2 linked regions of the Natronorubrum tibetense GA33 genome follow. The main gene of each other region encodes a partner of the protein of the gene in region 2 in a complex. Links are inferred from orthologs where the notes say so. Each region holds a gene or a part of one and is shown on either strand. Other genes may lie near its edges.

What was found.
Region 1: the proteins of rnhB (region 2) and NATTI_RS0108720 are in contact, whole or in part, in a crystal structure (PDB 3P83), measured with the Archaeoglobus fulgidus proteins. The link is inferred for Natronorubrum tibetense GA33 from one-to-one orthologs. Residues at the interface, in WP_010878125.1 of Archaeoglobus fulgidus: Ala74, Ile178, Ala179, Ile183, Arg190, Ser195, Asn196, Leu197, Arg198, Gln199, Lys200, Thr201, Leu202, Asp203, Phe205; in WP_010877842.1 of Archaeoglobus fulgidus: Val39, Ala42, Asn43, Val44, Ala45, Met46, Leu125, Asp168, Ser194, Asn218, Tyr219, Pro220, Ile237, Leu238, Ala239, Pro240, Arg241, Ile242, Glu243, Ser244.

What each region holds. Positions count from the first base shown.
Region 1 is NZ_KB913017.1:1,680,971-1,690,898, reverse strand. What follows is about bases 4,127-6,858. They hold NATTI_RS0108720 (DNA polymerase sliding clamp), read left to right. Parts: upstream 4,127-4,986; coding sequence 4,987-5,730; downstream 5,731-6,858. Other genes in these bases: NATTI_RS0108710 (alpha/beta fold hydrolase), read right to left, coding at 6,314-6,858; NATTI_RS0108715 (HalOD1 output domain-containing protein), read left to right, coding at 5,938-6,261; NATTI_RS0108725 (sugar phosphate nucleotidyltransferase), read right to left, coding at 4,127-4,755. Also shown: NATTI_RS0108745 (DUF354 domain-containing protein), read left to right, coding at 1-243; wecB (non-hydrolyzing UDP-N-acetylglucosamine 2-epimerase), read left to right, coding at 243-1,352; NATTI_RS27475 (hypothetical protein), read left to right, coding at 1,484-1,672; glmS (glutamine--fructose-6-phosphate transaminase (isomerizing)), read right to left, coding at 1,706-3,580; more of NATTI_RS0108725, read right to left, coding at 3,580-4,126; more of NATTI_RS0108710, read right to left, coding at 6,859-7,180; DNA primase regulatory subunit PriL, read left to right, coding at 7,341-8,423; NATTI_RS0108700 (hypothetical protein), read right to left, coding at 8,455-8,853; NATTI_RS0108695 (DUF7472 family protein), read right to left, coding at 8,934-9,197; NATTI_RS0108690 (SDR family oxidoreductase), read left to right, coding at 9,380-9,928.
Region 2 is NZ_KB913017.1:1,033,984-1,044,147, reverse strand. What follows is about bases 2,313-5,280. They hold rnhB (ribonuclease HII), read left to right. Parts: upstream 2,313-3,432; coding sequence 3,433-4,128; downstream 4,129-5,280. Other genes in these bases: NATTI_RS0105475 (preprotein translocase subunit SecD), read right to left, coding at 4,393-5,280; NATTI_RS27605 (DUF7563 family protein), read left to right, coding at 4,256-4,360; NATTI_RS0105490 (hypothetical protein), read right to left, coding at 3,030-3,332; NATTI_RS0105495 (tRNA pseudouridine(54/55) synthase Pus10), read left to right, coding at 2,313-2,975. Outside these bases: NATTI_RS0105500 (S1C family serine protease), read right to left, coding at 314-1,420; more of NATTI_RS0105495, read left to right, coding at 1,602-2,312; more of NATTI_RS0105475, read right to left, coding at 5,281-6,027; protein translocase subunit SecF, read right to left, coding at 6,027-6,911; NATTI_RS0105465 (hypothetical protein), read left to right, coding at 7,029-7,403; NATTI_RS0105460 (DUF5812 family protein), read right to left, coding at 7,479-7,952; NATTI_RS0105455 (hypothetical protein), read left to right, coding at 8,116-8,421; NATTI_RS0105450 (TrmB family transcriptional regulator), read left to right, coding at 8,958-9,767; NATTI_RS0105445 (response regulator), read right to left, coding at 9,914-10,164. UniProt on the Methanocaldococcus jannaschii protein: Endonuclease that specifically degrades the RNA of RNA-DNA hybrids.

The sequences.
Region 1 (9,928 bases), 650 kb from region 2 along the record:
ATGGGGAACTTCATCGAACTCGAGGAGGCGGGCCTGATCAGAAACCTCGAGGAGTTCGAGGCGGTCTTAGAGCAGTCGCGGGAACTGCTCGCTGACGACTCGACGACCGAAATCTGGGAACGGCGGCGAGACGAGTACGTCGCAGACATGGACAACCTGACGGAGCTGATCTGTAACATCGCGACCTCCTACGGCGATACGCAGCCGAAACAGACCGCCAAACCGGTCACGGAGGTGAGCTGATGCGGGTCTGTTCGATCGTCGGCGCTCGGCCGCAGTTCATTAAGGCCGCGGTCGTCTCGCGGGAGCTGCGGGCGGTCGGCGAAGAGGTGTTAGTTCACACCGGCCAGCACTACGACGAGGAGATGTCGGACGTCTTCTTCGACGAACTCGGTATCCCGGAGCCGGACTTCAACCTCGGCGTGAAGTCGGACACCCACGGCCGCCAGACCGCGAAGATGATCGCCGAGATCGAACCCGTCGTCGAGGAGACCGAGCCAGATGTCATCCTGCTCTACGGCGACACGAACTCGACGCTCGCGGGAGCCATCGTCGGCTCGAAATGCGACGTGGTCGTCGCACACGTCGAAGCCGGCTTGCGCAGTCACAACCGCGAGATGCCAGAGGAGATCAACCGCGTGCTGACGGATCACGCCTCGGATCTCCGTTTCGCGCCGAGCGAGCAAGCTGTCGACGCACTCGCGACCGAGGGGATCACCGAGGGCGTCTACTGGACCGGCGACGTGATGTACGACAGCATTCTCGAGGTTCGCGAGCGGGTCGCGGATCGGTCGGACGTCCTCGACGACCTCGGACTCGAGGCGGGCGAGTTCATCCTCTCGACGGTCCACCGCCAGCACAATACGGACGCCCGGGCGAACCTCGAGTCCATTCTCGACGCTCTGTCAGATGCGCCGTTGCCGGTAGTGTTTCCGGCCCATCCCCGAACGATCGACCGACTCGAGGAGTACGGGCTTCGGGAGCGAGCGGAAGAAGCACTCGAGATCATCGAACCGCTGGGTTACCTCGACTTCGTTCGGCTGCTCGACACCGCCGAACGCATCGCGACGGACTCCGGCGGCGTCCAGAAGGAGGCGTTCTTCCTCGAGACGCCCTGCGTGACCATGCGGGAGGAGACGGAGTGGACGGAGACCGTCGACGCCGGCTGGAACGAACTCGTCGGGGCGGACGCGGACGCCATCCGCGAGGCGCTGCGGGGCGATCGGACGCCCGAGGAGACGCCCGAACCCTACGGCGACGGGAAAGCCAGCCGTCGGATCGCAGATATCCTCCAGCGACACGTCGACACCGCCGAGTCGGAGTTGGCGGTCGAGTCGCTGGCGTCGGACTGATATCGTCGGGCGAGCTGCCCGTCAGGCGTCCTCGAGCGCCGTGCCGAAGGCCGATTCGATCGCCTCGGCCTTGCTCCGATCGTAGAGCGCAGCCGCGGGGTGGAACGACGGTCTGACGAGTCGGCCGTCCCGTGCAGGTCGGTGATCGTCTCGTCCGTCTCGAGGATCTCGACCGTCGCGAAACTGCCAATCGGCACGACGACGGACGGGTCGACGCGTACGAGTTCGGCTTCGAGCACCGGCCACCGGACCTCGGTCTCGTCGACAGGCGGGTCGTGATTCTCGGGCGGGCGCACCTTGACGAGGTAGACGAGTATTGAGACGATACACCGTCTCGTCGTTCGAACGATGAGCTACAGGACGGTGACGCTCTTTGCCAAGTTCCGCGGTTTGTCGATCGGTCGATCGAGCGCGTCGGCCAGCCAGTAGGCGACCAGCTGGAGCTGGACGTTCGCAACGATCGGCATCACAGCCGGATGCGTCTCGGGCACCTCGAGGACGAAATCGGCGTGGCTGCCGACCGTCTCCGGCGAATCGGTCACCGCGACGACCGGCGCTCCGCGAGCCTGCACCTCCGTCACGTTCCCGATCGTCGCCGACGTCTTCTCCCGGCTCGAGACGACCGCGAACACCGGCGTTGCCTCCGTGACAAGCGCCAGCGGCCCGTGTTTCAACTCGCCGGCCGGGAACCCCTCGGCGTGTCGGTACGTGATCTCCTTGAGCTTCAACGCCCCCTCGAGCGCGACCGGCGCGTTGTACCCTCGGCCGATGAAGAAGTAAGCGTCGGACTCGAGAAACGCCTCGGCGACTGATCGGGCGTTCGAATCGTCCAGTACGGACTGGATGTAATCTGGAAGCCGCCGGAGTTCGCGAAGGTGCTCGCGCGAGGCGGACGAGGAGGGATCCGCGGTCTCGGCAAGCGCGGTCGCGAGCAACGAGAGGGTGACCTGTTGGGAGGCGAAGGACTTCGTCGCGGCGACGCTGATCTCCGGGCCGGCCCGGATGTAGAGCACGTGGTCGCACTCCCGTGCGGCAGAGCTGGCGACGACGTTGGTCAGCGCGAGCGTCGTGGCACCGGCGCGGTTGGCCCCCCGAAGCGCGCGCATCGTGTCGGCCGTCTCGCCGCTCTGGGTGACGCCGACGACGAGCGTTTCCTCGTCGACGGGCAGCTGGTCGGCGTCGTACTCGCTCGCGACGAACGTCTGGGCGGGGATCCCGCGGCGCTGGAGCAGCCGCTCGCCGAACAGGCCCGCGTGATAAGACGTTCCGCAGGCGACGAACTGGACCGCCGACGGGCTCTCGAGTTCCTCGAGTTCGGGAAGCGAGACGGTAGCACCCAGCTCTTCGATGCGACCGCGCAGACAGTCCCGAATCGCGCGGGGCTGTTCGGTGATCTCCTTTCGCATGTAGTGGTCGTAGCCGCTCTTGCCGGCGTCCTCCGGATCCCAGTCGATCGTCTCGACCGACTTCTCGACGACGGAGCCCAACTCGTCGGAGACGGTCACCGACGAGGGCGAGACCGCCGCGAACTCGCCATCGTCGAGGTAGACGACCTGGTTCGTGTACTCGATGAACGCGGGAACGTCGCTCGCGAGGAAGTTGCCGTCGGCTCCGAGACCGAGGACGAGCGGTGACTCGTCCCGGGCGACGAAAATCGTCTCGCAGCTGGGGAACACCGCGGCAATGGCGTAACTCCCATCGAGTCGGTCGATCGCCGCACGAAACGCGGCGAAGCGGTCGGCACCCTTCGCCCGCTCCCGATCGATGAGGTGCGGGACGACCTCGGTGTCGGTGTCGCTCCGGAACTCGTAGCCGGTCGCCGACAGCTCCTCGCGGAGTTCGCGGTAGTTCTCGATGATTCCGTTGTGGACGACGGCGACCGAACCGTCGGGACTCGTGTGCGGGTGGGCGTTGACGTCCGACGGCGGGCCGTGCGTGCTCCAGCGCGTGTGGCCGATCCCCGTCGGGCCGTCGAAGCCGTCGACGGCGTCGCTCCCGATCCCGGTCTCCGAATCTGCGCTCCCGTCGAACTCGGTACCGCCGCCAGCGAGCGCCCGCTCGAGTTCCGAGAGTTCGCCCTGGCGTTTTTCGACAGCGAGCGGCGCGTTCGCCACCGCGATTCCGGCCGAGTCGTAGCCGCGGTACTCGAGGTTCGACAGACCGTTGAGAAGTCGCTCGAGGACGGTATCGTCCGAATCGCCGCCGGCGTAACCGATGATGCCGCACATCAGGAACGCACCTCCATTTCGTCCTCGATCGTGCCGCAGATCGTCGCGCCGGCGGCGATCGTCGCAGTGGCCCCGACGATGGTCCCCGGCGCGTACGTCACGCCGCCGCGGTCGGTAACCCGATCGGCGAGTAAGGCCCCAATCGGCTCGTCTTGGAAAAACCGGTTGCCGACGCGAACGTCCCCAGGTCCGCCCGGAACGACGGACCCGTGGCCGACGTCGACACCGATGCCGGTCACGCAGTCGACGACCGTCGCGTTGGCGCCGAGGCGGCTGTCGGCGTCGATCACGCTCCGCTCGACGACGGCGTTCGAGCCGACGGTCACGTTCTCGCCGAGACAGGTGTGCGGGCCGACGACCGCCCCGGGACCGACCTCGCAGTCGCGGTCGATCACCACCGGCGATCGGATCGTCGCCGAGCCGTGGACGGTCGCGGACGGCGCGATCGCCTCGTCGATCACCCCGGTGTCGAACAGCGCATCGGAGAGATCGAGCAGATCCCACGGGTAGGTCGCGTCGAGCCAGTAGCTGTCCGAGACGGTCCCGCGAACCGTCTCGTCGCTCTCGATCAGCGTCGTAACAGCGTCGACCAGCGAGGACTCGCCGTTGGTCGGCTCCGTTCGGCGGATCGCGTCGAAGATCGAGGGCTCGACTGCGTAGACGCCGGCGTTGAGTTTGTACGCTCGATCGTCCTGCGGCCGTTCGACCAGCTCCGTGACGGTGCCGTCGTGCTCGAGAATCACGCCGCCGTACTCGCCGATCTCCTGTCGCCTGACGAGGCCGATCGTCGCGGCGGCGTCGGCGTCGTGCGTGGCAACAACGTCGTCGATGAGTCGGCTGTCCACGAGCTGATCACCGTTGACGACGAGGGTCGTTCCGTCGACGACCGACGACGCAGCACGGAGGGCGTGGCCTGTTCCGAGCTGTCGATCCTGGCGGACGTACGTGAGGTCGGCCTCCCGATAGCTCGAGCCGAAGTAGGACCGAATTCGGTCGCCGCGGTAGCCGACGACGACCGTGATCGAGTCGATCCCAGCCTCGATCAACTGATCGAAGACGTGCTCGAGGATGGGCCTGGTTCCCGCCGGGAGCATCGGTTTGGGTCGATTTCGAGTCAACGGCCTGAGGCGGGTTCCCTCGCCCGCCGCGAGGACAACCGCAGAAGGAAGACTCATACCGAACGGGCGATTTCTCGGTATTTCGTTTGTGTCACCTTACTGTACGTTAACAGACAGCATACTCCTCTCGAGAGCGAACGGGGTGAAACGACACCACAACGTCGGACCGCAGTCACCGTTTCGACGACAAATACGAGATTTCGACGCGGCGGTACCCGCCGCTTCGGCCGCGTCGCGCTCGCGCGTAAAGGGTGGCTTTTTATGGCAACCGTCCGTACGCCGAGTTATATGTTCAAGGCCATCGTGAGCGCGGCAACGCTCACCAGCGCGCTCGATTCGGTGAGCGTGCTGGTCGACGAGTGTAAAATTCACCTCGAGGAAGACGGCCTCGAGATTCGGGCCGTCGACCCCGCCAACGTCGGCATGGTCGACCTCTCGCTCGAAGCGGCGGCGTTCGAATCCTACGAAGCCGACGGCGGGCTGATCGGTGTCGACCTCTCGCGACTCGAGGATATCGCAGGCATGGCCGAATCCGGCCAGCTCATTCAGCTCGAACTCGACGAAGAGACGCGAAAACTCCACATCCAGATCGACGGGCTCGAGTACACCCTCGCGCTCATCGATCCCGACTCCATCCGACAGGAGCCGGACATTCCGGATCTCGACCTGCCCGCGGAGGTCATCCTCGAGGGTAAAGATGTCAACCGCTCGGTCAAAGCGGCCGACATGGTGAGCGATCACATCGCACTCGGCGTCAAGGAGGCAGACGAGTACTTCTACGTCGACGCGGAGGGCGACACCGACGACGTCCACCTCGAACTCACCCAGGAGGACCTGATCGACTTGCAGGTCGGTCCGGCCCACTCGCTGTTCTCGCTCGACTACCTCAAGGACATGAACAAGGCGATTCCCTCCGATACCGAGGTCACGCTCCATCTCGGCGAGGAGTTCCCCGTCAAGATCTACTTCGGCTTCGCGGAGGGGCAGGGACAGGTCACCTACATGCTCGCACCGCGCATTCAGAGCGACTGATCGCGCCGCCTCAAAGTAAAACCGTTCTTACGGTGGGGCGTTTTCTAGTTATTACTCGTAGCGCCGAATTTGGCTAAGTTCGTCCTGGTAGCGTGGCCAGATGGCACTCCTCGTTGAGATATCACCGAACGGATGTGTACGCACCCTTATTTAAAAATACGATATAGTAAGGATACGACCTACCAGTCTCTCCACAGTAGACCACGTATGCCCTCCGCAGACGATCAGACGGACGCCTCAGAGGCAGCCGAACTCCGATACGTCGCGACGTTCGATCCCGACGCCGGCGAGCAGGCGAGTGACGCCGTCGTAACGGCGGTCGCCACGCTTACCGGTGACTCCCCAGTGGAACTCAGCCCGCTCTACGAGGCCGTCGAACCCGACGCGCTCGACTCGCTCGTCCGACACGCCCGCCGCAGCGACGACGCCGGTGTCCACCAGCTGTGGTTCAGCTACGAAGGGTTCGACGTCGGCGTACAGAGCAACGGCGAGATTCGAATCCGACGGGGTCCCGTCGCGGCCGAGCCGTAATTCGAGTACCCAATCCTCCAGTAGCCGAACGGAACCCCCGCCGAGCGCGCTGTCACTCGTGTTCGTCGAGAAACGCCAGCAGTTCCTCGTTCACGTCCTCGGCGTCCTCGATGAAAAACAGGTGCGAGCCGCCCTCGAACCGCTCGAGTCGGGCGTTCGGAATCGCCTCCTCGAGTAACGTCGCGTTCGCCGCGGGGACGACCTGATCGTCGGTTCCGTGGAGAACCAGCGTCGGCACTCGAATGCTGTCGAGACGGTCGCTGACATCGAAGTTCAGGACGGCGGCGGCCTGTGCCTCCCGGGCCGGGTCCTCGGCGTCCTGTTCGAGTCGCCACTCGAGGATCCGGTCCATCAGGTGCGGGTTCCGGTTCGTGAACCGTTCGTTGAACGCGGGACGCATGCGATGACGGAGTTTTTCACGCTCGCTGGCCCCCTTCGGAACGTCGAAGATGAACTCCTGAGTCTCCTCTGGGACCGGAACGGCGTCCGGACCGCCGTGGCTCGTACAACAGAGCGTGAGCGTCTTCGCGCGGGTGTACTCGATCGCGTAGCGCTGGGCGATCATCCCGCCCATACTCGCGCCGACGATGTGGGCCTCTCGAATGCCCGCGTCCTCGAGGACGGCCTCCAGATCGGCCGCGAGGCCCCCGATGGAGTACCCTGCCAGTTTGAAGATGAGCGGCGCGCGGAGTTTGCGGGGGAGTCGCGGGAGGATCGGCGGCAGTCCGGTGTCGGATTGGCCCGTCCCGCGGTTGTCCGGCGCGATCACGTCGTAGCCGTCGCGGACGGCCTCACGCTGCCACCGCCACATCCACCGGCCGTAGCCCAGTCCCTGCACGAAGACGACAGGGGTACCGCCGTCCTCGCTTTCCTCGCGCTCGTAGTAGATCGACACATCGTCGCGTAGCGCCCGTGGCATACTCGGAGTGACGTATCGGATCCCCTTGAAATCGACCCTCATCTGCGCCGTCAACACCGGGAGTCGCCGACGATCGAGCGATCCAATCACCGGTTACCGTCCCCCGCGATCCGACGAACAATCAGCGGGTTTAACCCCGCGCAGTAACATCCCATTACCGATGCAGCGACTGCACGCCCGGTACCCGTTCCTCGAGGCTGCCCGCGACGCGGTGGCGACGGAGGCCGTCGACTTGGCCACCGTCGTCGAGCAGGACGAGGCGGTCGTCGACCGCGCTCGCGAGCGCGTCGTGGCGGCGCTCGAGGACGGCGAAACCGGCGAATCGCGGCGGGAGGCCCGCGTCGAGTTGCTCTCCTACCCGGTGGCGCGCGTGCTCGTCTCGATGGTCGAGGAAAACATCCTCGTACGGAAGTACGCCCGCGCCGAAGCCGCGACGGCCTACGACCGCTTTACGGCCGACCTCGAGGAGACGACCGAACTCAAAAGCGTCGAGTCGACGGGGCTCGACCTCGAGACGCTCCTCTCGGAGTTCGACCTCGACAGCGATGTCCGAGAGATCCCCGACGGCTACCAGATCGACGTCGGAACCTACCTGCCACTGGCGGAGGACTGCTGGGACGACGAGTGGCGACTCGTCAACCGCGCGCTGGCCGACGGCGAGGTACCGGTCTCGGAGGCCGAACTCCTCGTCTTGCTCCAGGAGGCCATCCGGAGTCGGATCGAGGAGGGGCTTCCGTTCGACGTTCCCGACGTCATCGCGACCGCGCTCGAGGAGGAAGAAGCCGAGATTCGGGAGGTACTTGCCGACCTCGAACTCACACGGGAGATCGACACCGTCGTTCCGGACCTGTTCCCGCCATGTATGAAGGCCCTGCTCGATCAGATTCAGAAGGGCGAACACCTCCCACACCACTCACGGTTTGCGATCACCGCCTTCCTGGCGAACATCGGGATGACGACCGACGAGATCGTCGATCTCTACCGCGTCAACTCGTCGTTCGGCGAGGAGATGACTCGCTACCAGACCGATCACATCCGCGGCGACTCCTCGCCGACGGAGTACTCCGCGCCCTCCTGTGCGACGATGCAGTCCTACGGCGACTGCGTGAACAAGGACGACCTCTGCGAGCGCATTCCGCATCCGATGGCCTACTACGAGGAGCGGATCGACGACGCCGACGACGACGAGGTCGAGGACTGGCGGGAGAAGGGCGACGAGAGTCAGGAAGCGAGCGGCGATTGATCAGGACGAACCGGTGCTACCGAGCGCGCGACTATTTTTCGGGCTCCTCGGACAGTTCGTCGGCCTGTCGCTGAATGTCCTGCAACGCCTGTTCCTGTTCGCCACGAGCGAGACCGCCCGATTCGACGTGTCGGCCCTCGTACTGCCAGGAGGGAATCGCGTCCCAGACGTCGGACCCCCCATCGTCGGTGTTCCCGTCCTCGTCGTCGCCGCCCGTTCCCGACGTTGACCCCGACGACGACAGCAACAGAACGACGCCGAGCACGGCCAAAACAGCCAGTGCACCGCCGGCAAGCACCGGATCGACGACGGAGGTCGTCCGTACGAGCAGCGAGGTGCCGAGGAGCACGAAGACGGCGACGACGGCGAGCCGTCGAAGACGACGCCCCGATCCTGCTCGCGACTCCGAACTGGCGTCGATATTGTCCATATCTACTGTCATCTACGGGGCGTGAAAAAGATGTTGCAGATTCGCCAGTTCGGCTCACCGGGCAGCGTGGACGGCCGAACTCAGGCTGCGCTCTGGGCGTCAGGGTCGTCGTCCGCCTCGAGTCCGTCCTCGGGATCGTTCAGGACGAACGCGAGGGCGATGCCGACGGCGGTCAACAGGAGGATGAAGCCGACAATCGCGATGACGAGCATCTCTCCGCCGTCGGTCGACATGGCTTGTCCGTTGCCACCGTATTCGGAGCCGATACCGATCATGACGCCGAGCATCAGGAGGACGGCGGCGACGGCGACGACGATTTCGATGATTCGCTCACGCTCGAGCATTACTGGATCGATTTCGGCGGGCCGGGCAAAAGCGCTTCGAAGGGCGCGCCGGTGCAGTTCGGGCGGCGACCCGACCCACCGGTCCGCCGAGCGGTCACGGTTGCGTTCGCGACGTCCTCGCTGCGGCCTCTCGAGTGGTCTTACGCTAACGTTATTTCTTCTCCCGACCTATATTGTGTGCCATGTCCCCACTACTCATGGAAGACGTAGCAGTTGTGACGGGTGGTTCGAGCGGAAACGGACGTGCGATCGCCCGCCGGTTCGCCGCAGAGGGGGCCGACATCGTCGTCGCGGATATTCAGGAGTCGCCTCGAGAAGGCGGAGAACCAACGCACGACCTGATCGAAGCCGAAACCGATGCGAAGGCGACGTTCGTCGAGTGTGATGTCACGAAAGTCGATGACCTCGAATCGGCGGTCGAGGCCGCCGAGGAGTTCGGCGGCGTCACCGTTATCGTGAACAACGCGGGAATCTTCCACGGAGAGGAGTTCCTGGAAGTCGACGAGGACGAGTTCGGTCGGATGATGGACATCAACGTCAAAGGTGTCTTTTTCGGCGCACAAGCGGCGGCAAAGCGGATGGTCGAAACCGGTGGTGGCCGGATCATCAATCTCGCGTCGGTTGCCGGCCTCGAGGGGTCGGGTGAGTTCGTCACCTACTGCGGGACGAAAGGTGCTGTGCGACTGCTCACATACGCGATGGCGGCAAAGCTGGGGCCCGATGGCGTTCGG
Region 2 (10,164 bases):
TTGAACAGTGACGATAGCGTTCAGTTCCGCCGCAGTTCAGATCGTTCATTCACGAAACCGAGAACGAAACCGTCGCTAACGTGTACGGCGGAATTACGACCGCCCCGTCAGCTGTTGCCGGCACTGCCGTCGGTGTAGGGGGTGCTTTCGAACCGTCTCACGACGCTCGAGCGCTGCAACCGTGGTGAACTCGAGGCGAAGCGTTGCCGAACTATAGTAGCCACTGCAAGTCATTGCACACCTGATCGCCAGACCGTTCGGCGATCAGTGTGTAAATCGTTGCAGTTGTTACTATATCACAACGAGGCGGATTTCACTGGGCCGGCGGACGGCTGCCGAGCGTCAGCGATTCCGTGATCTCTGCGCCGTCCCGCCAGCAGTCGATCTCGATCGTCTCGCCCGGACTGGTCTCGAGTTCGAGATACGTCGAGAGCGCGTGACGGTCGGGAATCGGTTCGCCGTCGATCTCGAAGATGACGTCGCCGCCGACGGGAACCGGGTCACTCCCCTCGCGGATCGTGGCTTCCTCGAGCACGCCGTCAGCGGCCTCGCCGGGTTCGACGTGAGTGACGATGACCCCGGTCGCTTCGGGGAGATCGTTCGCCTCTGCGATGTGACGATCGACGCTCACGAGCCCGATTCCCATGTAGGGATGTTCGTACTCGCCGGTCTCGATGAGCGACGGTACGACGCGGCTCGTCATCGCCGCCGAGATCGCAAAGCCGATGTTGTCGCCGCCGCCGGCGTTGATGACGCCGACGACGTTTCCGTCGAGATCGACGAGCGGACCGCCGCTGTTCCCGGGGTTGACCGCGGCGTCGGTCTGAACCACGTTCGAGTAGGAGAAGTCCCGGTCCCGCGTGTCGAGCGTTCGATCGACGCCGCTGACGATCCCCTTCGTCATCGTCCCTTCGAGGCCGAAGGGGTTGCCGATCGCGAGCACCTCCTGACCGACCACCGGGTACTCCTCGGAGAGCGAAAGCGGTGTCGCAGCCTCGGGGACGTGATCGGCCTCGAGCACGGCCAGATCGGTGTAGAAGTCGGTGCCGACCAACCGCGTACTCGTCCAGTCGCCGTTGACGTACTGCAGATCGATCTCGTTCCCGTCGGCGACGACGTGGTCGTTCGTGACCACGTAGGAGCCGTCGAAGAGAAACCCGGAGCCCTGTCCCTGCCCTTCCTCACCCGTGAGCGGGTCTTCGATGCCGGAAACCTGAACCTGCGTGACCGAGTCGATGACCGCCTCGTAGATGTCGGTGTAGGTCGAGCCCTCGGCGAGATTGTCCCGGTCGATCTGGCTCGAGGAGTTCCCCTCGATCGAGCTCTCGGTCCGCGGTTCCGCACACCCGGCGAACACGCCGGCGACTCCGGCGGCGGAGAGCGAAAGAAAGCCGCGCCGATCCAGTCCAGAATCGTTCATGTCCGGGGGATAGGACCCTACCCATTTGAACCTCCGGGCTCACGTGTGTTGGTATGTCGTGGTGGTAAACTAGTCAGCACACGAGACGGTTGCTGGGAGTGAGCCACCTACTGACGAGAGTTGGAGTGACGCGCCGGCCGAAGGGAAAACGTGTTACCCGCGGCCGCCCGATTTCCGGGATATGATCACGGACGACGCCCGCGCGCTGCTTGAGACGGGAGCCATCTGCGACTCCTGTCTCGGTCGCCCCTTCGCCGCACGGAGTTTCGGACTGACGAACGACGAGCGCGGCCGGGCGCTGCGCACGACGATCGCGATGGACGACGACGAGGACTACGATCCCGTCGCCCCCGCCGACTGCTGGGTCTGTGAGGGGTACTGCGGCACGTTCGACGCGATCGCGAATACGATCGCGGACGCCCTCGAGACCGTCGACTTCGACACCTACCAGGTCGGCTCCCGCGTGCCGCCGCTGGTCGAAGAGAACGAACGGCTCCTTCGGGAGGACGCCGGGCTCGAACCCGACGTCGGCGAGTCGCTCAAACGAGAAGTAAACCGCGAGGTGGGCATTCGAATCGGAAATATAACCGGGACTGACGTGGACTTCGACCGCCCGGATGTCCTCGCGATCGTCGATCTCGAGGGGTTCGATCCCTTCGAGGCCCTCGACGCCGACTCGGTCACGAGCCACGCGGTCGACGTGCAGGTTAACCCCGCGTTCGTCTACGGCCGCTACCGCAAACTCGAGCGCGATATTCCCCAGACGGAGTGGCCCTGTAGAGAGTGTGGCGGTAGCGGGATCCAGTTAGCCGACACGGGCGAGGAGCCCTGTGACTACTGCGGCGGCTCTGGCTACCTGTACGACACGAGCGTCGAACAGGTCGTTCGCCCCCACGTCGTCGAGGCGATGGACGGCGACGAGGGAACCTTCCACGGCGCGGGCCGCGAGGACGTCGACGCCCGAATGCTCGAGGACGGCCGGCCGTTCGTCCTCGAGGTCAAGCGGCCGAGCACGCGGGAGGTCGACGTCGAATCTCTCGAGCGAGAGATCAACGAGGCCGCCGCGGGATCGGTCGAGGTCGACGGCCTCCGACTCGCGACCTACGACATGGTCGAGCGCGTCAAGGAACACGACGCGAGCAAGCAGTATCGCGCTGATGTCGAGTTCGCTGACCCCGTCGAAGAGGGCGATTTCGAGGCCGCGCTCGAGGAACTCACCGGCGCCACCGTCGAGCAGGACACGCCCCAGCGGGTCGACCACCGGCGAGCGGCGCTGACGCGCGAGCGAACCGTCTACGAGATGGACGGAGAGCTCCTCGAGCCGACGCAGGCTGAGGTTCGAATCCACGGCGAAGGTGGCCTCTACGTCAAGGAACTCGTCAGCAGCGACGACGGCCGCACGGTGCCGAGTCTGGCAGGAGTGCTCGAGACCGACGCCGAGGTGACGGCGCTAGACGTGCTCAGCGTCGAAGGTGAGGACGAACCGTTCGAACTCGAGGCGTACTTCCGGGACGAGCCGCGTGATGACGGGGAGAGGGCGTCGGTAGACGCGTAACTCTTTTTTCTTACCGAGGACGAGGCATCTCGATCTCACCAACTGGTATTGTTGCTACAAATCGGCGATTTCATCGACGTACGACGGCTTGAGCTGTCGTTTGAGGGCGCGAAAATTCGTCGCTTGCGCACGTCCCACGAGTGAAGCCAGTTGCTCGTCCGTGATCGCCGCATCGTAGTACGCAGCGGCGATCTCCTGCTCGATCTCGTCGTCGCATACCGCGTCGTCGAGATACTCTCGGAGTGCAGTAGCAAGGATGTCCTCACGCTCCGTCTCGAGGGCTGTCGCCAGAATATTCGCTCGCTCGACTAGTTCGTCGGGTGCGCGAAACTGAACCCGACTCGGGTTCGAACTCATAACGTGTCAATCTTCCGTCCAGCTTAATAGTAGTACGTGATTGACTGACCGACGATCGGACAACGCAACGGTTTAGCGGCCGGCCGCTGATCCACGTGACATGCAATTCGGCGTCGACGAAGCCGGCAAGGGACCGGTGTTCGGCTCGATGTTCGCCGCGAGCGTCGCACTCGAGGACCCGACGATCCTGCCGAACGGCATCGCGGACTCGAAGCGACTCGCACCCGAGCGCCGCGAGGAACTGGCGGCCACCATCCGCGAGGACGATCGGATCCGCGTCGGCGTCGCCGAGATTACGACGGCGCGAATCGACGATCCAGAAACGGACATGAACTCGCTGGCCGTCGCGGCCCACGCCGAGGCGATCGGCAGCGCCCTCGAGGGACTCGACGACAATGCACTCGAGTCCGACTCGATTGCGGGCCTGTGTGACGCCTGTGACACCGACGCCGATCGGTTCGCTCGACGGGTGAGCCAGGCCTGCTCTGCTGTGTCGTCGCTCGAGGCGCCCACGGATGCACTCGAGATCGACGCCCGCCACGGGGCCGACGACGACTCGAAGATCGTCGGCGCGGCCAGTATCGTCGCCAAGGTCGAACGCGACGCCCACGTCGCCGCCATCGCCGAGGAGTACGGCCCCGTCGGCAGCGGCTATCCGAGCGATCCGAACACGCGCGAATTTCTCGAGACCTACGTCGACGAGCACGCCACACTCCCGCCGTTCGCCCGCGAGTCGTGGTCGACCTGTGAGGACCTGCTGGCCGAGGCTGAACAGACGGGCCTCGAGCAGTTCTGATCGCGGACGTCCCAACTCTCACCTCGATTGACGCGAACTATTAGCTCGTCTCGCGACCGACTCGAGCGGGTTTCGATGGCAGGCTGCCAGCTCATTGCCGTTACGGCGTCCAGTTTCCGTGCTCGAGATGCCGATCTGCACTACCTGTAACGACCCCGTCTCTCTCGACTTCGCACGTGCGTACGGTCACGACGGAACCGTCGACTGGTGTCCGCGCTGTCGAGACGAATAACCGAACGAAAAGATCGAACGACCGCCCGCCGTCTACTTGTCCGTCAGCAGCCGCTGGAGGATGTCCCCGTAGGCTGGACGGGTAATCAGGACCCCGATCAGCACGCCGAGGATGGTGATGATCGCGAACCCGCGCAGGTCGCCGAGGCTCAACACGGCCAGCGGCGACATCGCGATGATCGTCGTCGCGGCGGCGGCCCCGATGATCCAGAACGCCTTGCGGAACCGCGACTCGAACACCCGCTGTGAGCTGACGTCGCCGTCGTCCATCACCTCGTCGGCGATGATGATGAGGTCGTCCACCCCCGTTCCGACGACGGCGATGAAGCCAGCGACGTGAGAGAGATCCAGCGGCATACGTATCAGCGCCGCGAAGCCGAGGAGGATGACCACCTCCGCCATCGCGGTGAGGATCATCGGCGAGGCGACGCGGACGTCGCGGTAGCGCAGGAAGACCATCCCGCTGACGGTCAGCACCGACAGGCCGCCGATGATCAGCGAGTAGAGCTTGAACTGATCGGCGAGCGCGGGCGACAGCGAGTACGTCTGCTCCTGACTGAAGTCAAGCGGCGCGGGCATCGCACCGGCCTGGAGGCTCACCGAGAGGCCCTGTGCCTGTTGTTGGTCCGGCGCACCCATGACGAACGACGGATCGCTCGCCCAGGTCTCGGCCGCCATCGGTTCGGCGAGGTTCTGCCCCATCGAGTGGGCGTCGATCGGCTCGCCGTCGACGACCGTGAGCAGGCAGTACTGCGGTCCGTCGTGGTTGAAGTTGACTCCGTCCTCGCCCCCGCTAAGTTGACACATCCCCTGCCCTTCGCCGGTGAAGCCGAGATCGTTCATTCGGCTCTGAAACTCGGGTGCGGCGTTGCTGTAGACTTCGACCGGGACTTCGTATCCGCCGCCGCGCTCCGAGGTCTGGGGCGGATCGACCGTCGCGATATCGCCGCCCTCGAGCACCGTCTCGTTCGTGTGGTTGCCCGTATCGTCTTCGGGGTAGTAGGCGACGACCTCGACGATACCGCGCTCGGAGAGCAGGTCGCGGAGCTCGTCGGGATCCATGTCCGGCACTTCGGTGACGATGTAGTGCTGGCCGCCGAGCTGTTCGGACTCGTAGGCGTCACCGCCGTCGAGACCCGCCTCGTTGATCTTCGACTGGATGGTCTCGATCATCTGAGTGCGCGTCTCGGCGGTCACGCCGTCGCGGATGTCCTCGTCGGGATCGACCTCGACGCCGGCTTCAGCGAGCGCTGCGGCGAACTGTTCTTCGGTCACTTCGTCAGTGAACACCTCGGCGTGAACGTTGCCGTCGTCGTCGACGCTGACGCGTGCGTCGCCGGTCTCGAGTTCGAACTCGTCGTTGTCGTAGAGGATCGACTCGATCTCGTTGAGCCGTTCCCGGTCGACCTGGCCGTCGTCTTCGTCGACGGCCCCGGCGTCGATATTCTCGGCGGTCATGCCGATGACGGGTGCGCTAATTCGGGTCCCGCCGTCGAGCCCGAGCCCGTACTCGAGGTTCGTCGGGTTGTCGTTGACGCTCTCGCCGTCGACGTAGCTGTCGTCGGCCATGATGCCACCGGGAATAAAGAGGGCGACGAGGGCGAAGCTGACGAAGACGAGCAACAGCATCAGCCGCCAGTACTCCTTGACGAAGCTGATTGGCCCCATTATGATCTCACCCCGTGGAACTTGTACCACCGAAGCAGGCTCAGATTTAACATGTACGTATTCATCAGGTCGGCCGCGAGGCCAACGAAGAGGATGATCCCGATCGACGCCAGCAGTTCGACGCCGAACAGCCACGCGGAGATGCCCATCACGAGCATCGCGGCCATCGACGTGACCGTCATCGTGACCCCCGTCCGTGTCGCCTGAAGGGTGCTCTCGTAGAAGTCACCCTGCCGGCGCAGGATCTGGTTGTTCAACAGGATGTCCGAGTCGACCGAGTAACCGATCAACATTAACAGCGCGGCGACGGTCCCCAGCGAGAGCGAGATGCCGGTGACCGTCATGAACGCGAGCGGGATCACGATGTCCGAAAACGCTGAGAGGACGATCGCGATCGACGGGACGAACGTCCGAAAGAGCAAGAACGCGAGCACGCTCATCCCGAGGAACGCGACGGCGATTCCCAGGAGGGCAGTCTGCTGGGTCTGTTCGCCGAAGGTCTCCGAGACCGTCCGCTCCTCTTGGACGACGGCTGTATCACCATCCTGCGCTAGGTTCGCCTCGGCTTGCTCGGTCAGCGACGAGAGGTCGGTCGAGGTGAACTGGATGATGTACTGATTCTCCGTGTCGGGGGCGGTAACTGCCTGCACCGACTCGGGCTCCTCGTTGAACGCCTGTGCGATCTCCTCCTCCGAGGAGGTGGTCTGGACCGTCAGCTCGGAGCCGCCGGCGAAGTCCATCCCCAGCTGTACCGGCGCGCCGGTCGCGAGAAACGAGCCAGTGAGGACGAGCAATGCAACCGCGAGAACGGCTAGCGGCACCGCCGCGAGTTGGCGGTTGCTGTACCGGGTGTAGTCGAACTCCGGTACGTCGAAATACCCCATGTACGCGACCACTGGGGGTCAGCTAAAGTAAGCCTTCTCAATTTCTACAGCATGTTTTTCGAAGAACGTTACTCTCGGGGCGGTGAGCTGAAGCCGTTCGAGACCGTCTCGGTAGTTATGACGCCTGAATCAGGTCAGAATTCGGGACGATCGATCGAACCGACCGATCAGTCGAGCACGAGGACCGCCGAGCGCGTCGTGATTTCCTATCCCGCGGACCTCTCCGACTGGGGACGGTTTCAGGTCGAGAAGCCGTCGTTTCGCGCGTTCCTGCGCAAGACTCGAGACGAGGCTCGAGCGGGCGACGTCTGGGAGGAGTTCGTCGGCGTCGGCTGCTGTGGCAACACCTTGGACGTCCCGCTGCGCGTCGAACGCGTCGACGGCGGCGCTCGAGTCGACGCCGAAACCGAGATCAGCTACGAGGTGCGGGAGGCCTGCGGGCTCGAGGGTAGCTGGCGCGTCCAGAGCGAGGACGGACCGAGTCGCGCCTGAAGACGACGCTCAGCGGCCGCTGTCCGAGCCGGTTCCGCGACGCCTGCGCGGAGCGGACCCGAGCCGGTTCGACCGTCAATCCGGCAGATAGCGAACGCTCAGCACGCCGTCCTCGGGGGAGCGGCGAACCTCGACGCGAACCGCTTCGAGTCGTGCCGCACGGGCCACCGTCTCTTCGTCGTCGAGGACGTCCTGAGCTGCCGCTTCGACCTCGTCTTCGGGGACGCGGAAGACGTGAATTTCGCCGGTACCCGCGCGCTCCTCTTGAATCAGGTCACCGATGTCAGCGTCGGCGGCCAGTTCCTTCTCCAGTTGGGTGGGCTCGAGGTCGCTGTCGACCAGGTCGATCGAGCGCCGGTCGTCGACCTCGACGACCTGCCACGTCACCTCGAGCGGCGGGTCGGGGGCGACGGTCGCCTCGAGGACATCGTGGACCTCGAGGCCAGGATTCGACGCGAGGGTGTGGACCTGTGCAGTCTCGACGTCGCGGACGACGGCCGACTCGCTCTCGGCGTGGGTGACGACGAACGTGCCGGTGGTTTCGGTCATGGTCGGTCGTACGGCGGGGTTCGGTTTCCGGGTTTCGGCTTTCGGCCGCGCGCTCCGCGCTCGAAAACGGAGTGGACACCCATTCACTCAGTTACTCAAAATACAATCTGACGTGAAAATGTACTAAGATAACTTATCTCCGCTGACTAGTGTGCATCTACGGATGGCATCCATACACGATAACCTGTTCACCGCGTTAGCGGATCCAGAGCGACGGCAAATTCTATTCGACCTCGCGGACGAACCTGACTCGGTCAATATCGACTCTCCACCCGACACGATCGCGAATGGCGGCAACGAACGGTTCAAACGCTACCACGTCCATCTCCCCATGCTGGACGATTATGGCTTTATCAACTGGTATCCGAACGCCAACGCGATCGAATCGGGTCCTCAGTTCGACGAGATCATGCCAGTTTTGGAGGTACTAGTCGACCATCGCAAAACGTTCCCAGCAACGTCGTTATAACCGAATCATGGCGCGGTCGTTAGTACGTCGGATACGCCCCTCGGACAGCGGAGCAGCCGTTCGAACGGAGAGTCGGTGGTAACAGTTTGAGCTGAGACCGACAGTCGAGCCTATCGTGGGCGGTGATCGGTGGACATCCGAGCAGCGAGACGCTCGAGTGAACTGCCTCGGGGTCAAGTGGTTCGAGACGCAAAGCGTCTCGTCATCAAGCGAAGCTGTAGGCTTCGCGGACATCGCGAATCTCTGATTCGCTCAGTCACGGAAATCTTCGATTTCCGTACGAATCCGAGGCACTCTGCCTTAACCGCCTGTAGATCGGTTAAAACTGACAGGCCCTGTCGTGGTTGGGCCAAACGGGGCCTGTCACTCCTTCGTAACCAACGCACCCTGAAGTAGCTTGTGTGATTATCTGAGTGAACTTTCCCGTTCAAGATTGTTTGTGAACATACTACTTTTGACGGACACTTAAACACGAATTCTTTTGCATGCGCGCTCTGTATTCTAGATACTCGGATTTCCGAATTCGTGGTTGGGCCATGACACAGGACGAAACTACAACGGAAGCGATCAGTCTACTGCAGGACCTCGGACTACAGGAGTACGAGGCGCGCTGCTTCGTCGCATTGAACAAACTGCCCATGGGGACGGCCAAGGAGATACACGAGATCTCCGATGTCCCGCGCACGAGGGTGTACGACGCGATACGGGTGCTCGAGTCCCAGGGATTAGTGGAAGTACAACACTCGAGTCCACAGCTGTATCGCGCCGTCAGCATTTCCGAAGCGACGCAGAATCTTCGGCAGAAGTACGCCAGTCGGATCGATACGCTCGAGACGTATCTCGAGAATACGGACGTTCAGAACCCGGACGAGGACGATCACGTCCAGGAGATCTGGTCGTTGACCGGTCACGACGCGATCGAGTCGCGGACCCTCGAGCTCATCGAGAACGCGGAGTCCGAAATCGCGCTCCTCGTCGTCGACGACGAGATCATGTCCGACGCGCTGTTCGAGGGCCTCGAGGGGGCGATCGATCGCGACCTCTCGCTTCTCCTCGGTGGACAGACGGAATCGACGGCTGAGACGCTCGAGGCGGAGCTTCCGTCCACTCGGGTGTTCGAAACCGGTCTCCACTGGCTCACCGGCATCGAGGACGACAGCGAGGTGGCAATCAGTCGTATCCTGCTCGTCGACCGCGAGACGCTTCTGATCGGGTCGTACTACCCGGACGGCGACGAATCCGGCGAACAGGCAATCTTCGCCAAAGGGCTCCAGAACGGGGTCGTGGTGTTGTTGCGCCGGTTAGTGACAGCGGGGTTGCCCCAAATAAAGGATCCGGCCGACTAATAGGGATTCTCGTAGAAATTCATAGATTTGCGGCACGAAAAGCGATTTACGGAAACTGCATGTCCGGGCAGAGACAACGGCTGGCTACGAGGATTCTACGCGTTCGTCAACGCCCGAGACGGCGACCGTCGTCGCTGGAGGCGGAGCTACGACGGTGCGGGCGGATGCCGTGCCGAGTCGATCCAGAAGTCCTCGATCGCCTGTGCGAGCATGTCGAACTCGTCCGGCGTGTCCGGTTTCGTGAGGTACGCGTTCGCCGCTCGCTCGTAGCTCTCGACGATGTCCGCTTCCGTCTCCGAACTCGAGAGGACGAGAATCGGTGGCGGCGGGTAGTCCAGTTCCTCCTTGAGGATCTCGAGGATTCTGAAGCCGTCTATCCGCGGGAGATTCAGATCGA